DNA from 2 places in the Siminovitchia sp. FSL H7-0308 genome. Region 1 is predicted to be linked to the other one. Evidence: predicted binding sites of a transcription regulator. Region 1 holds the regulator's gene; the other holds the start of a gene.

Evidence for each region. Region 1 encodes NrdR, which represses ribonucleotide reductase genes. Its sites were predicted from a motif close to AACACNATATATNGTGTT; they were not measured.
Region 2: MHB50_RS07340 (vitamin B12-dependent ribonucleotide reductase) is a predicted target of NrdR. The motif match lies at 6,818-6,835, and genes of this name have one in related genera.

The regions. Positions count from the first base shown of each region.
Region 1 covers NZ_CP150282.1:983,439-993,569, forward strand. Annotated here, with positions in the region: gene polA (DNA polymerase I) at 1-2,291, shown strand, start outside; gene mutM (DNA-formamidopyrimidine glycosylase) at 2,917-3,747, shown strand; gene ytaF (sporulation membrane protein YtaF) at 3,843-4,472, shown strand; gene coaE (dephospho-CoA kinase) at 4,491-5,093, shown strand; gene MHB50_RS04720 (glyceraldehyde-3-phosphate dehydrogenase) at 5,232-6,260, shown strand; gene MHB50_RS04725 (hypothetical protein) at 6,677-6,850, opposite strand; gene lepB (signal peptidase I) at 6,907-7,455, opposite strand; gene nrdR (transcriptional regulator NrdR) at 7,664-8,119, shown strand; gene MHB50_RS04740 (replication initiation and membrane attachment family protein) at 8,136-9,566, shown strand; gene dnaI (primosomal protein DnaI) at 9,550-10,131, shown strand, end outside.
Region 2 covers NZ_CP150282.1:1,555,189-1,565,319, reverse strand. Annotated here, with positions in the region: gene efp (elongation factor P) at 1-413, opposite strand, end outside; gene MHB50_RS07360 (Xaa-Pro peptidase family protein) at 435-1,496, opposite strand; gene MHB50_RS07355 (YqhR family membrane protein) at 1,603-2,085, opposite strand; gene MHB50_RS07350 (SA1362 family protein) at 2,655-3,008, shown strand; gene MHB50_RS07345 (patatin-like phospholipase family protein) at 3,030-3,914, opposite strand; gene MHB50_RS07340 (vitamin B12-dependent ribonucleotide reductase) at 4,163-6,718, opposite strand; gene MHB50_RS07335 (rhodanese-like domain-containing protein) at 7,077-7,466, shown strand; gene nhaC (Na+/H+ antiporter NhaC) at 8,447-9,886, shown strand.

The DNA of each region.
Region 1 (10,131 bases):
GTACGCTGGCTGTCGAAGCGGAGAAAGATGGATATGAGGTTAAGGTTATTTCGGGTGACAAAGATTTGACGCAACTCAGCACGGATCATGTCACAGTCGGGATTACGCGAAAAGGTATGACGGATATAGAGAACTACACACCCGAGCACGTGATGGAAAAGTACGGGCTCACTCCTGGACAAATCATTGATATGAAAGGATTAATGGGAGACCAATCTGATAATATCCCTGGTGTTCCTGGAGTTGGAGAAAAGACGGCCATAAAACTGTTAAAAGAATTCGGGACATTGGAAGCCTTGCTCGACTCGATAGACCAGGTGAGCGGCCCCAAACTGAAGGAGCGTTTAACGGAGCATAAAGATTTGGCCATACTGAGTAAAAAGCTTGCTACGATTGAAACCGCGGCTCCAGTAGATATTTCAATGGATGAGATAGAATACAAAGGTTACGATCCAGCCGACTTGAAAGCAGTGTTTCAAGAACTGGAATTTAATTCTCTGTTGGACAAAATAGAAGGTGGAGATTCGCCTGAAGAAAGTACAGAATTAAAACAAGTCGAATTTACAACTGTGGAAACGATCAATGAGGATCTTTTCTCAAATCAAATGGCTTTTTACCTGGAAGTACTCGAAGAAAATTATTATACAGGTGAAATTGTCGGGTTCGGGCTGGCGGATGAAAACGGACCGGTGTTTTTACCGGCAGATATCGCCTTGCAATCAGCGTCCTTTAAAAAATGGGCTGAAGATGATACACAGAAAAAGTTGGTTTATGATGCAAAGCGCTCCATTGTAGCGTTAAAAAGGCGCGGCATTGAATTAAAAGGCATCGAATTTGATCTGCTGCTGGCGTCTTATTTGCTGAACCCTTCCGAATCAACAACTGATTTTGCGGGAGTAGCCAAACGCCACGGCTTCACGGATGTGGAAACAGATGAAGTTGTTTACGGCAAAGGGGTCAAGAGAAAAGTAGCAGAAAAAGAAGCGCTCGGCGAACATTTGGCAAGAAAAGCGCTTGGGATTCATGCTTTATACAAAACATGTCTCGATGAATTAAAAGAAAACGAACAGTTAAAATTGTTTTACGAGCTGGAGCTTCCGCTGTCACTTGTCTTGGCGAAAATGGAATACACAGGTGTAAAAGTGGATGTCGGACGGCTGAAAAAAATGCGTGGCGAAATGGCGGAGCGGCTTACTGATATAGAAGCCAAAATTCATCATTTGGCCGGACAGGAATTTAACATTAATTCACCGAAGCAGCTCGGGGTCATCCTCTTTGAAAAGCTTGGACTTCCAGTCATTAAAAAAACAAAAACAGGCTATTCCACAGCTGCGGATGTTTTGGAGAAGCTGGCACCTTCACATGAAATCATCCAGGAAATTTTAAACTACCGCCAGCTTGGAAAGCTGCAATCAACTTATATTGAAGGTTTGCTTAAAGTGGTACAAAAAGACACCGACAAAGTACACACCCGATTTAACCAAGCTTTAACACAAACAGGAAGACTCAGCTCTACAGATCCCAATTTGCAAAACATTCCGATCCGGCTTGAGGAAGGGCGGAAAATTCGCCAGGCATTCATCCCGTCCCAGAAAGACTGGGTGATTTTTGCAGCGGATTATTCGCAAATTGAATTGCGTGTCCTCGCCCATATTGCGGAGGATGAAAATTTAATCGAGGCCTTTCGCCAAGATATGGACATTCATACAAAAACTGCGATGGATGTGTTCCATGTCAGCAAAGAGGAAGTCACCCCTAATATGAGGCGGCAGGCAAAAGCAGTAAACTTTGGAATCATATACGGAATCAGCGATTACGGTTTATCGCAAAACTTGGGAATTACAAGAAAAGAGGCCGGAAAATTTATTGAGCGCTATTTGCAAAGTTTTCCGGGTGTGAAAAATTATATGGAAGACATCGTGTTGGAAGCAAAGCAAAAGGGCTATGTATCCACTCTTTTGCACCGGAGAAGATATATACCTGAAATTATGAGCAGAAATTTTAATGTGAGAAGTTTTGGCGAACGAACCGCCATGAACACCCCCATTCAAGGGAGTGCGGCCGATATCATTAAGAAAGCGATGGTCGAGATGGCGGAAAAACTGGAAGAAACCGGGCTTCAAGCGCGCCTCCTGCTCCAAGTGCATGATGAGTTAATCTTTGAAGTGCCTAAAGATGAGATAGAAAAATTAAAGGTACTTGTACCAAGCGTCATGGAAAACGCGCTGGAGCTGAAAGTTCCGCTGAAAGTGGACTATGCGTACGGACCGACATGGTACGATGCTAAATAAGGTGAAACAGCAATCAGCTGGGAGGCCCACCCCAGGATGTGGGGGAATACAGGCCAGGCAGTACCACACGGTACGGCGCCAGCCGCATTTTCCCATTGATAGAAATAAAATCGAAAGCCGCTATTGGCAAGTGTAAGCAGCGACGTCCGCTTTACTTGTACGCTACATCCTGGACCTGTACGTCGCAAGGCCTTTGTCGACTTCTTGAATAATTGGACACTTTTACTGGGTGAGATGTGTCACTGTCGAAGTTTTTTCCTGTCCTGTCGACTTTTACTGGCGATAGCTCCTCCCATTTCCAATCTTGCTTTACCGGGAATTCTTGAAGTGAGGGGGCTTGTTGCCAGTTAATGCTGGATAAGGCGAAACTTCAATCAACGTGTGTTTTATTTGTGAAACCACTCGAGCTATGCTGGGAGATGCTCCTCACTTTACCAATTGAAGTGGAAGTCGTACTGCCAGTTAATGCTGGATAAGGAGAAACTTCAATCAACGTGTGTTTTATTTGTGAAGCACTCGAGCCATGCTGGGAGATGCTCTTCACTTTACCAATTGAAGCGGAGGTCGTACTGCCAGTTAATGCGGGAAAAAAACAGAACCAGAAAGACAACGGGGGGAAGGATCGATGCCGGAATTGCCTGAAGTGGAAAATGTGTGCCGCTCTTTATTAAAGCTGGTAAAGGGGAAAACAGTGGAAGATATACACATTGGGTGGCCCAAAATCATTCATTATCCACTGGAAATCGAGCAATTTCAAGACGCGTTGCGCGGGCAGACGTTTCGTGGACTTAATAGAAAAGGAAAGTTCCTTGTATTTGAATTGGATGACTATTCGCTTGTCTCCCATTTACGTATGGAGGGGCATTACAGCGTTCATAAAAAGGGTGATCCATCCGATAAGCATACACACGTTGTGTTTTGTCTGACGGATGGAGAGGAATTGCGTTACCGTGATGTCCGCAAGTTCGGGACAATGCATTTGTTTAAAAAAGGGACGGAGCAAGGCCAGCTTCCGCTCTCCAAGTTGGGGCCAGAGCCTTTTTCCGCTGATTTTTCCGCCGAATATTTAATGGATCGTCTCAAAAAAACCGACCGGATCATCAAGGCGGTACTACTCGATCAAGCGATCGTCGCCGGCCTCGGGAACATATATGCGGATGAAGTCCTGTTCAGAGCCGGCATTCACCCGTGCCGGAGGGCAAAAACGATAACGGAAGAAGAAGCGCGGGTGCTGACAAGCCAAATGATTGAAACGCTGAACGAAGCCATAGAAGCCGGAGGGAGTTCTGTCAATACGTACATGAATTCTCTAGGCTTGGCCGGCTCATTTCAAAATAGCCTTCACGTTTATGGAAGAAATGGCCAAGAATGTGTAAGCTGCGGTACACTGCTTGAAAAGATCAAAGCTGCGGGAAGAGGAACCCATTTTTGTCCATCATGCCAAATAATTGAATAAATGCCTTGAGGTGTGTTACGCCCAAATGTGATTAACCATCAGCCAGCTCATTTCATATACTGATTTACCGACATTGAAGGGAAAGGAGCTGGCCGATGAGCTACATCTCTCTTTTATTGCTGGCGGTTGCAATCAGTTTGGATGGATTGGGCACCGGATTCGCATATGGCCTTAGGAAAATGAGAATACCATTTAAATCCATTATGATAATCGCATTTTGTACCGCCCTTTCGCTTGGCATCGCCATGTTGTTTGGGCAGTTCATTCAAAGTTTTTTATCGCCGCTTGCTGCCAGCCGGATTGGCGGCATGATATTGATTATCATCGGCAGTTGGATCATATTTCAATTTTTTAGATCAGAAATAGAACATTCGGGGTCGCATGAGAAATTTGAATTTAACTGGGAAATTAAATCGCTCGGCATTGTCATTCACATTTTGAAAAAGCCGACACGAGCAGATTTTGACAGTTCGGGCACGATCACCGGACTGGAAGCGATCATGCTTGGTGCCGCCCTTTCTCTTGATGCTTTTGGGGTGGGGATCGGTGCGGCCATGCTTGGTTTTAGTCCTTTGCTTTTATCCGGGGCTGCTGCCTTGTCAGGTGTTCTTTTTTTAAGTGCCGGGCTTGCGCTTGGCAAGTTATTCTCTCATATGAAAGCAATGCAAAAAATCACTTTTTTTCCGGGGTTATTACTCATACTAATTGGCATTTTAAAAATGTAGTGGAAAGAGGCTAGTTTCATGGCATTGATCATAGGTTTAACCGGAGGAATCGCAAGCGGCAAAAGCACTGTTTCCCAAATGCTTGAACAACGCGGATTTACAATAGTTGATGCAGACCTCGCGGCAAGAAAGGTTGTTGAACCCGGAGCATCCGCATATAAGCAGGTGGTAAGTCAATTTGGCGAGGGCATTATACAAAATGACGGGACACTCAATAGGGAAAAGCTTGGAACTATTGTATTCAATGATGAGGAAAAAAGAAAGAAGCTGAATGCCATCGTACATCCCGCTGTTCGGGAAAAAATGAAAGAGTGGCAGGAAGCGGCCATTCAAAACGGAAAAAAAACAATCATTTTGGATATTCCGTTATTGTTTGAAAGTAATCTCCTTCATATGGTCGATAAAACGATTGTCGTTTACGTTGACGAAGAAACACAACTCCAAAGACTTATGGAAAGAAATTCGTTCAGGGAAGATGAAGCCCGGGCACGGATCGCATCGCAACTGCCATTAAGACAGAAAAAGGAAATGGCCGATGCTGTGATTGATAATAATGGTTCGCTCAGTGAAACAGAAAGACAAGTCGAAGACCTCATTAAAAAATGGAAAATGGTACCTTAAACAGGAGTGGATGGGCGCTCTTGTTTTTGGTTAAGATAACAGACACATTTTATTGTTCCTTTTTATGATAATTATGTTATACTAATTACGATAATATGAAATTACAGTATAACACTATATAGGGGGCTCCCGGTAATGATGAAGGCTAATGTTGCGATTAATGGATTTGGCCGTATTGGCCGCATGGTATTTAGAAAAGCGATCATGGAGGACCGTTTTAATATCGTGGCGATCAATGCCAGTTATCCGCCTGAAACGCTTGCCCATCTTATTAAATACGATACAACTCACGGAAAATTCGAGGCTGATGTGCAACCGAAAGAACAAGCCCTTGTAGTTAACGGCAAGGAAATTACATTGTTAAATAACCGCAATCCTCGTGAACTTCCGTGGGATGAATTGAATATAGACATTGTCATTGAAGCGACGGGAAAATTTAACGCTCGTGACAAGGCTGCAATGCATCTTGAGGCCGGTGCCAAAAAAGTCATCTTGACCGCGCCAGGGAAAAATGAAGATGTTACAATTGTGATGGGAGTAAACGAAAACGACTTAAACATTGATAAGCATGACATTATTTCAAATGCTTCCTGTACGACTAACTGTCTTGCGCCTGTTGCAAAAGTACTGGACGATTCATTCGGAATCGAGAATGGTTTAATGACAACTGTTCATGCTTATACAAATGACCAAAAGAACCTTGATAACCCGCATAAAGACTTGCGCCGTGCCCGAGCATGCGCTCAATCCATCATTCCCACAACAACCGGGGCTGCAAAAGCTTTGTCGCTTGTCCTCCCTCAATTAAAAGGGAAGTTACACGGAATGGCACTTCGCGTACCAACACCAAACGTATCGCTTGTAGATCTAGTTGTGGATGTAAAACGCGAAGTAACCGTACAAGAGATCAACAATGCGTTTAAAAAAGCGGCCAATGGTTCTTTAAACGGTATATTGGAATTTACAACAGAACCACTCGTCTCGATTGATTTTAATACAAACCCGCACTCTGCGATTATTGATGGACTTTCCACAATTGTCATGGAAGGAAAAAAAGTCAAAGTATTGGCTTGGTATGATAATGAGTGGGGATACTCTTGTCGTGTAGTGGATCTCGTTACTTATGTAGCATCCTTACTAAACAAAAAAGAAGTAAAAGCTGGTTAATTTAGGGTTTTCTAAAAAGCCCTTAAAATCAATCAGGCGGAAAAATCTGTTTGATCTGCACCGACCTGTTGAAATGAGAAACATAAAACACCTTCGGACGTGTATGTTAAAATAACATGCGCCATTCCGAAGGTGCTTTTAGTAAATACGGCATGAAATTCTTTCAAGGTCAACCTTGCCATCAAGTGTGAAAAATCGCAAAAGCGGTTACCAAACCCGACTAATCGTCCTTATCCAAGAGAGAAAATCGTAAAAGAGTTCATCCATCTATTGTTCATCGTCCCGTCCAAGGCAGGAAATCACAAAAGCGGTCACAACCCCCTGCGAACAGCACCTCAAGAAAAATCGCAAAAGCGGTTACCAAACCCCTGCGAACCGCACCTAAGAAAAAAATCGCAAAAGCGTCCCAAACCCGGCTAGTCGTAGCCGTCCAAGGGAAGAAAGCCCAAACCCGGCCATCCATCTGTTTTATCGTGTCCGTCCAACGAAGGAACTCGATAAGCTTCCACCAATATAAAGCCTGTTCGAAAAAGCTTCATCAATGTAAATAGCTTTCCGATAATAACGGGCAACATTGGCCAGCTCTTCATTACCGATTTTCCTTCTCGTCTTATACCTCAATAGCAGGATGCTATATGAACCGTCATTAGCTGGATGGCCCAAATGCTTCAAATGGATAAATGCGGAATTTTACTTCGCCAATCACAGCATCATAAGAAATGAGCCCGAATGTACGGCTATCCTTGCTGTTTAAGCGGTTATCGCCCATCACGAACAACATTTGTTCCGGAACCTTGGCTTTTCCAGTTTTCTCCTGTAAAGAAAAGTCCTCGGTCAGTTTGTGAAATGGATTGTTTTCTTTATTTTCCGTTAAATACGGCTCCTTGAATCGCTTTCCATTGATATAAAGAGTGTCATTTTTCATTTCAATGCTGTCTCCCGGAAGTCCAATGACACGTTTAATATAGTGCTCATTTTCGTTGTCCGGCGCATCAAAAACAACCACATCAAACCGTTGAATTTTGGAGGTTTTGCTAATGATTACCTTGTCGTGATCCTCAAAGGAAGGCGACATGGATTCTCCAAATACAGTGATGGGCGAGAAGAGAAATTGTCTGCAAACAAGTGTGATAATAACTGCAAATGCGAGTGATTTCATCCAGGAAACTATTTCTTCCTTAGTGCTTTCTTTCAAAGGACTCCCCCTCCAAATTTCCTATTTATATATATTTACTGTACCATATCAATCCGTATAAACAAGATATTTTATGTATCATTTTTCCTTTTATGCTGTTTTACCGAAAAGCTTTTCAAGGCAATCCCCTGCCTCCCGTTTTTCTCCTTTTTCTTTCCTCTTCAATTGCTGTATAATGGGAGAAGCACACTGGAACGGAGCTGAGAAGATGAAATGTCCTTCATGCAAGCATAATGGTACACGTGTCGTAGACTCGAGACCGGCGGACGAATGGAGGTCCATCAGAAGAAGAAGGGAATGTGAACGCTGTTCCCACCGCTTCACCACCTTTGAAAGAGTCGAAGAAATGCCTCTAATCGTCATTAAAAAAGAAGGGATACGTGAAGAATTCAGCCGTGAAAAAATTTTACGCGGTTTGATTAGGGCTTGTGAAAAACGCCCTGTCACCCTTGATCAGCTTGAAAAAATTACAAATGACATTGAAAGCGAACTGCGCCGTCTGGGCCAGCCTGAAGTGAAATCCGAAATAATCGGAGAAATGGTTATGGACAAGTTGGCAAAAGTGGATGAAGTGGCATACGTCCGCTTCGCTTCCGTATATAGACAGTTTAAAGATATTAATGTATTTCTTGACGAGTTAAAAGAATTGATTAAAAAAGATTAGTGAAAGTGTGTTTGGCGTGAAGCAATATTGGAATGAAGTTCAGCCTGTCGATAGTCTTTTTGTTACAATGAACGGTGTACTCCATGAATATGATAAGAAAGTGATTTCACTTTTATACCAGCCTCTTATCGGAGTAGTCAGTACAAATTTATACAATACACTTACATATGCCGTGGAAAAAAACAGCCTATCTTCAAATGAATGGAACCATTATCAACTGATGAATTTAATGGAACTCAACTTGGAAGAAATTTACGAAGCAAGATTAAAACTGGAAGGGATCGGACTTTTAAAAACTTACAGAAAAAGCACCGATGAAAAAAGAGCCTATATTTATGAACTTCAGCCCCCGTTATCTGCCGAACAGTTTTTTACAGATGGTATGTTAAATATCTATCTTTATCAAAAAATAGGCCACACTCACTTTATGAAACTGAAAGGCCAATTTTTGGAAAAAAATATAAAGTCTGCTGAATACAAAGAAATTACCCGCACATTCCAAGATGTGTTTACTTCAATGAGCGTTGAAGCATTGCATTCAGGAAAAGGTGAAAAGGCGAGCGAACCTGAAGAGAACACTTCCTTTGTTCAGCGAAAAACGGCGGAGCCGATTCAAATTTCTGGAAATCATTTTGACTTTGATTTGTTATTATCAGGTTTAACAACTTCTATGGTTCCCAGAAAACTGTTGACGCCGACTGTAAAAGATACGATCAAAAAGCTGGCGTTCCTTTACTCGATCAACGAGGTGGAAATGCAAAAAATCATTCTTTCCAGCATGACAGCAGATGAAACGATTGATCTCGATGAACTGAGAAAATGGGCACGTGACTGGTATCAAATGGAAAATGAAGATATGCTTCCGCAATTGGTCAACCGGCTTCAGCCGCCGAATCTGCGCGAAAGCGAAGGGCCAGGAGATACCAAAGAGAGTAAGTTGATTTACTATTTGGAAACGACATCACCCCGTCAGTTATTAATTGATCTATCGGGGGGCGCACTGCCGGCAATGTCTGATTTGACTGCTGTAGAAGATGTGATGCTTGGCCAGAAGCTTGACCCCGGAGTCATAAATGTGCTGATCCACTATGTCATGTTAAAAACAGATATGAAGCTGTCCAAAAATTATATGGAAAAAATCGCTTCCCATTGGGCCCGAAAAAAAATAAAAACAGTCAAAGCGGCGATGGAATTGGCGAAAAGCGAACATCGCCAATATCAATCATGGGCAAGCAGCAAAAAAGACGGGAAGGAAGCACGGAAAAAACCAATTCGAACGGAAATGCTTCCTGACTGGTTTCTGGATGAAGATCAAGAACAAGTCCCAACAAGCCAGTCACAGACTGCAAAGGGTTCCGATAAACTGGATGAACGTCGCCGCAGATTGAAAGCCATTCAACAAAAATATCAAAAACAGGGAGGTGAAAAAGGTGGAACGAATCAATGATACATTAAGCAGGCTTTCCGGGGGAGAGGCTTTTAAAAGAAGGTTTGAAGATTTGAAGCAGGAAGTGCTACATCATCCCGATGTCCAAGCGTTTATCAGAGAAAACGCCGGACTCGTCACGAGAACCATGGTCGAAACCAACTTAATCAAGCTTTACGAATACATATCCCAAACAAAAAATTGCGCGGATTGTCCGGATCTTGCCAACTGTATGAATATGATGGAGGGATATGAACCTTCTCTCGTCATAAATGGCCAAACGATCGAGGTTCATTACAGGCCATGTGCCAAAAAGCTCATTGATGACGAGCGAAGAAAAACAGAAAAATTGATTAAGAGCTTTTATGTTCCGAAGGATATATTACAAGCATCCTTTGCCGATTTTTCTCTGGACAGCCCCGGCAGGATTGATGCTTTCGAATATGCGGAAAAATTTGCCGCCGAATTCGACCCGCAAAAGAAAATGAAAGGTTTGTTTTTATATGGAGGTTTCGGTGTCGGTAAATCTTATTTGTTGGGGGCAATTGCCAATCAATTGGCGGAAAAAGGGGTGTCCTCTTTTATC
Region 2 (10,131 bases), 570 kb from region 1:
GGTTCAGTGGAAACAACTTTTAATTGTACAGTATTTGGCAAATCGACTCCGAGTGTTTCCCCGTTATACATGATGATGTGAACTTCCATATTTTCAAGCAGAAAATTTAATTCATGCTCGATTTGATCAGCCGATAATTCAATTTGTTCATATGTTTCCTGGTCCATAAATACATGCTGATCCCCGCTTGCATACAAGTATTGCATCGCTTTATTATCAATTTGGGCCCGGTTGACTTTTTCCCCGGCTCGAAACGTCTTTTCAGCAATTGCGCCTGTCCGTAAATTTCTTAATTTGGAACGGACAAAGGCAGCACCTTTCCCCGGCTTAACATGCTGAAATTCCAAGACGCGCCAAACTCCCCCATCTACTTCAATTGTCAAGCCTGTTCGAAAGTCGTTTACTGAAATCATATGTCTTCCTCCTGATACATGTTATAAAATGATTAATTCTTTAGGTGAATGTGTTAATGTTTCATTCCCGTATTGAGTCATGACTATGTCATCCTCAATACGGACCCCGCCAATTTCCGGCAAGTAGATGCCTGGCTCAACCGTTACTACCATCCCGGGAACTAGTGTCGTCTCAGACCTGCTCCCCAAACCAGGCCCTTCATGTACTTCAAGGCCAATACCGTGGCCGAGCGAGTGCCCAAAATTGTCTCCATATCCTTTTTCACGTATGTAATCACGGGCAATCGCATCGGCATCCCGTCCTGTCATGCCAGGTTTGATTTGATCCACGGCCTGAACTTGGGCTTCCAGCACAATCTCATATATCTCCGTTAATTTTTCAGACGGATTTCCGACTGCAACTGTGCGGGTAATGTCGGAAACATACCCTTGATACAATGCGCCGAAATCCAACGTGACGAAATCTCCGCTCTCAATCAATTTGTCGCTTGCCACTCCATGCGGCAAGGCGGATCGTTTGCCTGAGGCGACAATAATATCAAATGACGATGAAGCAGCCCCATTTTTTCGCATGAAAAATTCCAGCTCATTGGCTATATCCAACTCTGCCACGCCTGGTTTCATGTAGTTAAGAATATGAGTAAAAGCATTGTCCGCAATTTTTGCGGCTTCTTTGATCGTATTGATTTCCTCTTCAGATTTGACCATGCGGAGTTGTTCAATCATGTTAGATACAGGAACCGTCTCAGCCTCTATTGATTGATCAAGCTTTTCCCACGTTGAATAAGTAATATGGTCCTTTTCAAAGCCGAGCTTTCCGATTTTCGACTCATTTACGATATTGGCTACTTCCTCAATAAGCGATCTGTTGTGCTGGATAATGTCGTACCCGCTTGTCTCAGATTTTGCCTGTTCTACGTAACGAAAGTCTGTAATAAAATAGGCACTGTCTGAAAGTATTAACGCGGCACCGGCCGAACCGGTAAAATTTGTCACGTATCGGCGATTATATGTACTCATGATGAGTATGCCGTCAATTCCATACTGCGGTAATAATTGCTGTACTTTTTTTACTCTTGCCATCCCGATCTCTCCCGTCCCGATTTTTTGGAATGGATCTTTTATGAAGTCTCGTCTCACCTATTCAGCATGTGATCAGTTTAACATATAAATCCAGAAAAAACATTGTTCAAGAATGTCCTTTTAGTTTTTTTACATAAATCGATTCTTCGTACTCATAGGAGATCGAATAGCCGATGAAAACCCCATATAAAAGAAAGGAGGTCAGTCCAGTCAAAACCGTATTTAACTCATATGTTATGAGTAACTTTGCATTTGGATATAACGGATGCAGTACAAAAAAAACGACGACAAACAGTACTGCGCCATATAAAATTCCCCATGCAAATGATTTCTTTTTTCTCAATAAAGCATAATAAATAAGCGCGGGAACAATGGAGATGAGCCCATACACCATAGAAACAATGATAATCTCTGCCCAGTTGCTTTTCCATCCTCCGGCTACGGGAGTCAAAATGATGTTTGGACGAATTTCCGTAAAGTTCAAATAATATAAGGCGTAACCCATTAAACATCCGAATATGCCGGCCGTCAATCCTGTCACAATCGCCAATGTCAAAAGGGATATATTATAATACGTTTCGTTTTCCATAAAAACACCTCCACTACTATCATGTCCTGACTTTTCAATTCTTTTCACGCGGATCATTTATCTGGTTATATTTTCTTTTATTTAGTAAAATATATGTAAAGAACAAAGTTGTCACGCCTCACTTTTCTTAATAGAAATGTCACAATCTGCCAGCATCGTTACTTTTACGGAAACATAAAACAACAATAGATATGCGTCGTCAATTTTGTAACCATAACGCCCCTGAATTCGTAAGGCTCACAGGCTTTTAATCCAAGCTCTCCGAATTCCCGCGGGCTGAACAGATCACCCTGAACATCCGCACCGGAAAAGAATTGATACAAGCAATCCTGCAGGAACTCTCAGTTTTACCATAAACTAGGTCATTGATGTAAGTTTTCACCATTTACCCTTGGCGTTTTTTTAAAAATGTCGGGATTTTGTCAAATAAACATCTCGGTCCTTCGTTTAAAGATTTGCCGATGTGGAAAAGAAAAGTGAGATAAGTATGAGTGTAAATTGTTGTTCATTATGTATAAATGCATTGCTTTTTGGGAAAGATGTCCATTACTCCCAAGGAGGTGGCGCTCTTGAATGTACGGAATTGGATTATAGGAGGAATCTTTCTCTTGGCTGTCGTGGGTCTCGGTTCCTATTTATTCACCAACCCGGCAGGTCTGTTTAGGCAACTGTTCATTATCGCGATTACGGTTGCTATTGTTTTGCTGATCTTTCGGCTTGTGAGCAATCGGTTACCGAGCCGCAGAGAAAGAAATGCATTTGCCAAAGCGGCAAGGCAATCTAAATTACGGGCAAAACGGCGTAAAAGCCAAATGAAGGCAAAAAGCCATTTGCGAAACAGGCCGTTGCGTAGAAGATCTACTGCCCATTTAACCGTTATTGAAGGAAAGAAAAGCAAGAAAAAAGACAGAGCGATTTTTTAATCGACGCTGTCTGATGAATACTTAGTATACCCAAGATGTTAAAAACATCCTGGCTCGCTCGCGCCCTTTTTCAATAAGGGCTTCTTTTTTTTGGTTATCAATGGAAAATTCAATCGAAAACGTTTCGTTCATGGGGATAAAAATAATGTTTTTTTCATGTTTCCGGGAAATATATTTTGCATCGTGCGCATCTTTCATCGTAGTAAATAATGCTTCAACGAGCTGCAGCCCGTTTTGAATATTTCTTTCTGGCTGTTCTTCTGTATGATGGCTCAGTTTTACCCCGATGATCGGTCTTTTTGGTTTTTTCCCGTCCTTTTGAAACAGCCAAATGGGGAAATTGCTTAATAGGCCTCCATCCACGATCATATTGGTTCCGGATAATGAGCGGAGTTTAACGGGTTCAAAAAAATAAGGGATCGCACAGCTCATCCGAATGGCTCGTGCCACTGGAAACGTTTCTTTTGGAACCCCATATTTTCCCAAGTCATCCGGAAGGACAAGCAATCTGCCCGCTGATAGATCAGACGCAATGACCCGCAATGAATCAGGAGGCAAATCTTTAAACGTATAGACACCTTTGTGTGCAAGTTTTTTTCCGAGCCAGTCCTCCAATAAATCGCCCCGGTAAATACCCATTCGAAAGTAAAGTAACAGCCACTTGGCCATTTGAAAAGGCAAGAGAGTTTTTCTGCGATCAAGGAATATTTTCATATCTACATTTTTCATCAAATCAATCATTTCCTTGCTGGAATAGCCGGCTGCCGCTAATGCGGAAATCACCGCTCCCGCACTTGTTCCTGCAAGCCGCTTGAATGTGAATCCCCTCTCCTCCAGTATTTCAAGTGCCCCAAGCAAAGCAAAACCCTTTATGCCCCCTCCCGAAAACACCCCGTCAATTTCCATTGTTTTGCCCGCCTTTCTCAATGCTGTTTATCCGCCTTAACTGAAGCCGCCCACTTCAACAAGGAGATCAGCCGCTGTAAAAGCCCGATGGTTCAACTAACAACCAGTGCGAAAAGCCCCATAAGTCTCACTTATATTGATATATGTTTGATAAAACGGGAATTAGAACAAATTGTTGGAATGTTGGAAACTGATGACAATCCCTAAAAAAAACTGACCCGAATAAACGGGTCAGCCGACTATGTTGGTTATAGTCCACATTTTAACTGAGCGTTGCAATTATCACAAGTATTGCATCCGCCGATCTCTTTTACCTGTCCTTTGCGGCAGACTGGACATGTATTCCCCAATTCGGAGCCGATCGTCACACTCGTCGAACGGACATCTTGAATGGTATCAACTAATACGACAGGGCGTTCCGGCTGCTCGGTTTCCTGCTTTTCCTCAAAGCTGTTATCCTCTGCTTTTAATGTGAGCACCTGTGAATCACGGCTGCCATCAACATATACGGTACCACCTTTGGCTCCGCCTTTATACAACCGCTCGTACACTTTTTCGACCTGCTCGACGGTATATCCTTTCGGCGCATTGACCGTTTTGGATATGGAGCTGTCAATCCAACGCTGGATGATGCACTGTACATCCGCATGAGCTTCAGGGGAAAGATCCATTGCCGTAATAAACCAATGCGGCAATTTGTCCTTATCTGCTTCCGGATGCTCCCTCAGATACTCTTCCACAATGTCGGCCTTCACTTCAATGAATTTTCCGAGGCGGCCGCTGCGGTAATACGTAAAGGAGAAGTATGGTTCAAGCCCTGTTGAGCAGCCAATCATTGTTCCGGTGGAGCCAGTTGGAGCTACAGTCAGAAGGTGCGAGTTGCGAATGCCGTGCTCTTTGATCGATTCACGAATTTCTTCTGGCATTCCCTTCATAAAGCCGGTGTTGGTAAATGCCTCGCGAAGCTTGGCTGTCTCCGCCTCTGTTTCTCCTCTTAAAAACGGGAAGCTGCCCTTTTCTTTTGCCAATTCAATAGACTCTTCATAGGCGGTTGTTGCAATGACTTCAAACACTTGATCTACAAGCTCATTTCCTTCCTTGGAGCCATATTCCTTTTCACAATAGATGAGCAAATCTGCTAATCCCATGACACCAAGACCGATCCGGCGCTCGCCAAGTGCCTGTTTTTTATTCTCTTCCAAGAAGTATGGTGTTGCATCAATTACGTTATCCTGCATTCTCACGCCGACTTTTACTGTTTGTCTTAATTTTTCAAAGTCGACATCCTTTTTCTTTTTATCAGCCATTTGCGCTAGGTTCACAGCCGCCAAATTACATACGGAGTAAGGAGCCAATGGCTGCTCACCGCAAGGATTGGTCGCTACCACTTTTTGTCCGTATGCTTGCGCATTCGTCATTTCGTTTGCATTGTCAATAAAGAAAATGCCTGGTTCCGCAGAATACGTCGCACAAATATTGATAAGGTTCCACAGTTCGCGGGCTTTCATTTTACGGTAAACACGCACTTTGTGGCCAAGTCTTTTCCACTCGCGAACATCTCCCACCTTGTGCCACTGTTCATTGTAAATGGTCATTTCTTCCTCTTCGTAATTCTCGACATCTGGGAAACAAAGTTCATATTCGGTGTCCTTTTCTACAGCTTCCATAAACTCCTTTGTAATACATACCGAAATATTGGCTCCTGTTAAAAATTCAGGATTATGAACTGAATATGTTCCGCCTTCCCTTAATTTTTCTTCGGCGTTTTGGAATATTTCTTCGTTGAAACCGCCATGGCAGGGTATATTTCGATAGTTGAGGACACCTTGATACATAGCTTCCTCCGCTTGTGTAAGCGGGGTGAATTTCAATTTATCTTTTGCGTGCTTTTTGATGACCGGGTCCGTGGTGTTTTCAATTAAAAAGCGCAGAATACGCGGATTTTGCATTTTGGAGATGATAAATTCCACAATATCAGGATGCCAAGAGGCAAGCATGATCATTTGCGCGCCCCGACGAGATCCTCCCTGTTCGACGAGATGTGTCAGTTTGGCAATATCATCCAGCCAAGAAACAGAGCCGGAAGATTTTCCGTTTACTCCGCGAGCCAACGTATTGCGCGGTCTCAATGTCGATCCATTTGTTCCGACGCCCCCACCGCGGCTCATAATTTCCATTACTTGTTTTCTATGTTCGGAAATACCTTCGCGCGAATCAGCGACAAATGGCATCACATAACAGTTAAAATAAGTGACATCCGTACCGGAGCCCGCTCCATATAAGACTCGTCCGGCAGGGACGAAATGCAAATTAACCAGCTCTTCATAAAATTTTTCGAACCATTCTTGTCTTTTCTCTTCCGTTTTTTCGACGGAGGCAAGACCTGTTGCATTTCTTTTTGCAATTTGCTCGTAAAAAACTTCCAATGGTTTTTCTATAATATCAAGAGGACGGACAATGATGCCTGTTTCTCTCTCTACCTCATCCTCCAAGGCACTTCGGTACTCCTCTTCGACAATCACTTCGGCTGTCTTTTCTTCCCAATCAATGGATTGGATGAAGCCCAATCCCCTTGCCGGAAACTTCGGGTCTTCTTTAATCGTCAACACGACGAAGTCACCTTCACTCAAAGTGATTTTTTCGGTATCTTTATATGCATACCTGTCAATCATGACAAGTCTTGAGACCCCTTTGTGGGTAATTCGCATATCAGGTGTGATAGGATGAACATGCTTAAATAATTGAATGTCTTCATTAAGCCTTTCAATATTTAGATTCGGTTTTTTCGTAAATGCAACAGACATTTTGCCAACTCCTTCTCAAAAACATTTCGGGTAAGTTACCTTACTTATGTATCTGTCATAGATACGTTACCATATATTTATCCAGAAAATCAATCCTTAAACACAATATATTGATTTTATTTTGAAACAACTCTACTATATATTGTGTTTCGGAGCTAAACAATCGTCATTTGTCAAATTTAAAATTAAGAGATTCCGGGAGATAAAAGAAGAGATTAACCGATACCACAGCACAAATCGTTGATTTTCAACAAATTTAACATTTTACTTTTTGTTGGAGTGGAATAGAGGAAAAAACTTTGATTCATCGTCATTTGGAGAATATAATAGAGAATAGGGTTATTACTAGAAAGGGGCTATGGAGTTGGTACTTCTTTATACAACAATTGGCTTGTTGGTGGTAGTTATTGCTTTTTCTCTTTTTAACTATTTCCAACAAAAGAAAATATTAAAAACGCTGACGGAAGATGAATTTCGTGCCGGATACCGCAAAGCACAACTCATCGATGTGCGTGAACAGAAAGAATATGACGGCGGCCATATCCTTGGCGCGAGAAGTATTCCAATGTCTCAGTTAAAAATGAGAATGAAGGAAATTCGTCCGGATAAACCGGTCTACTTATATTGCCAAAGCGGGATGAGAAGTGGAAGGGCCGCCCAAATTCTTTACAAAAAAGGATACCGTCAGCTGTACCATCTGCAAGGCGGCTACAAAAATTGGACGGGAAAAATTAAAAAGAAATCATAAAACAAGCGCCCGGACAGCGGTATGCAATGAGCGGTATTAAAAAAACCGCCAGAATACTTATGGACATTGAGCAGGAGGGGGAATGGATCCCCCGGCCTCTTACATAACCGTACGTGAGTCTGCCTATCAACGTCTTTTATATCTTATAAAATAAAGGCGATGTTGCCAATCACAAAAAATAAAAGGTCTTCCCTCTTTATTCATACCCTCGCCTATCAAATTTATCAGGCTTCCATATCCTTAGGCAAGCAAATAAAACTTGCCATCTTTTTTACCAAAACCTCTTGTGAAAAACAAAGTGTCATTTTCATTATGGCGCAATCATTTTTACGTTCTAATAAAAAATAATCCTTATTCAATCATTTCTAAGAAACGAATTCTTATTCAAGAAAGCGGAGGGACTGGCATAACGGAACTTCGGCAACAGATTGTGTAGCATTATTTTGCTAAAAGATAAGAATGGCGGGAATCGATTTGTAGGTATATTCACTATTCTTATCTATGGATAACGAGGGTTTTTCATGGGAAAATAACAGGAGGCAGATGATGGTACATGAGTTGGCCACAGCGATTTCGTACAGAAAACAAAGGAAACGGATCGTTCTTACACATACTTTTCCCGTTACGTCCCCTTTTTGCTGCATTCAATGATGAAACTTTTGAGATGTTGCCCTTGCTTTGTTAGGTCGAATTAACTTGTTTAATTCCATCGGGTCAAATGTGGGTTTACCTTGCAGAAAGTCGGTATAAAACGCATTTCAACTTTTCCTATCTAAAGCCATAGCAAACGAAGCGAGCCAGGTATTTCATTTTTATTAAACTGATCAACTAAGGTGTCCTATTTTTTTCAGAATTATAATAGAAACAACTGCGAAAGCGCAAAAAAATTTTGCGCTGAGCTTAAAAATTTTGCATTTATCAATTCACCTTTATATATTATTATAGTTTTGACGTTAAACTTAATTGAAAGGAGAAAATCCATGAAAGAAAACAAGCCAGAAATACATGTTCCTTTCTTTCTGGCTATCATACCGTTAATCGTGATGGTAGCCGTCATGGCAGTTACCATTATCAAGTTTGAAGGAAGTCCACATATTCCGCTTCTTGTGGGAACAGTTGTGTCCGCTTTCATCGCTTGGCGATTGGGTTATAAATGGGATGTTATCGAAGAAGGAGCATACAAAGGGATTCGACTGGCTCTGCCGGCCATTTTGATCATCATTACTATTGGAATGATTATCGGGGCATGGATTGGCGGTGGCATTATTGCAACCATGATTTATTATGGTCTGAAAATGATTACACCCTCATTATTTCTCGCTTCTATATGCGCAATCTGTGCGGTTGTCACGCTTGCCATCGGGAGTTCTTGGTCAACAATGGGGACGATCGGAGTTGCCGGAATGGGGATCGGAATCAGTATGGGCATCCCTGCACCGATGGTAGCCGGAGCGATTATTTCAGGATCCTATTTTGGTGATAAAATGTCACCGCTTTCAGATACGACTAATTTGGCAGCGGGGATTACGGGCACTGACTTATTCGATCATATTAAACATATGATTTACACTACAATCCCTGGACTGGCCATCGCCTTTATCGTCTACATCTTTTTAGGAAGGGGATTCTCTTCTTCCTCTATGGACGCCGGAGAAATCGGTCACATTTTAACTGCATTACAAGAGAATTTCGTCATTTCTCCTTGGCTGTTTCTCGTCCCAGTATTGGTCATTATCTTGGTGGCTAAAAAAATGCCAGCGCTTCCGGCCCTTTTTATTGGGGTTTTTATGGGGTGGATTTGTTATATTTTTGTACAAGACGGCTCAATTGCAGATGCTGTCAATACCCTTCAAGGCGGGTATTCAATTAAAACCGGAAACGCGATGGTGGATGAATTATTTAACCGTGGTGGCATCGATGATATGATGTACACTGTATCATTGACAATTGTAGCAATGACATTTGGCGGAGTAATGGAACAAACAGGCATGCTGAAATCAATTGTGGCTCAAATCCTGAAATTAGCTCGCACAGGTAAAAGCTTGATTGTTACAACCATTTTCTCGTCTTTCTTTACAAATGCAACAGCATCTGAACAATATATTTCTATCCTTTTGCCTGGAAGAATGTATTTAAAGGCATATAGAGATAAGAAACTTCATTCCAAAAACTTGTCGCGAGCGCTAGAAGATGGCGGAACCATCACTTCGGTCTTTGTACCATGGAATACATGTGGCGTGTTCATTTTTTCAACTCTTGCAGTCCACCCTGTTGATTATGCGCCATACGCGGTCATGAACTATGCTGTTCCAATCATTGCGATCTTGATGGCACTTTTCGGAATTAAGGTCGAGTACTTGTCAGAGACAAAAGTGAAAGAGTTGGAAATAAAAGAAGCCCAGAAAAATACGACAGCTTAACTACTCGTCATCGGCCATATTTTTTTGACTCAAAAGGACTCTTTTCTTGGAAAAAATCGCGAACCACATCATTTTGAAGAACCTTATTAAAACTTGGTAATGGCGTATCAATTTGAACTGTCCCTTGTCACTAAGTAAACAGCGAAAATAATAAAAAACCTATAAGCGGTTTTAGTTCTATATATAAAGGGACTAAGGCCGTTTCATTTTTCTTGATATGCATCTACTTTATCGCTATGGACAGC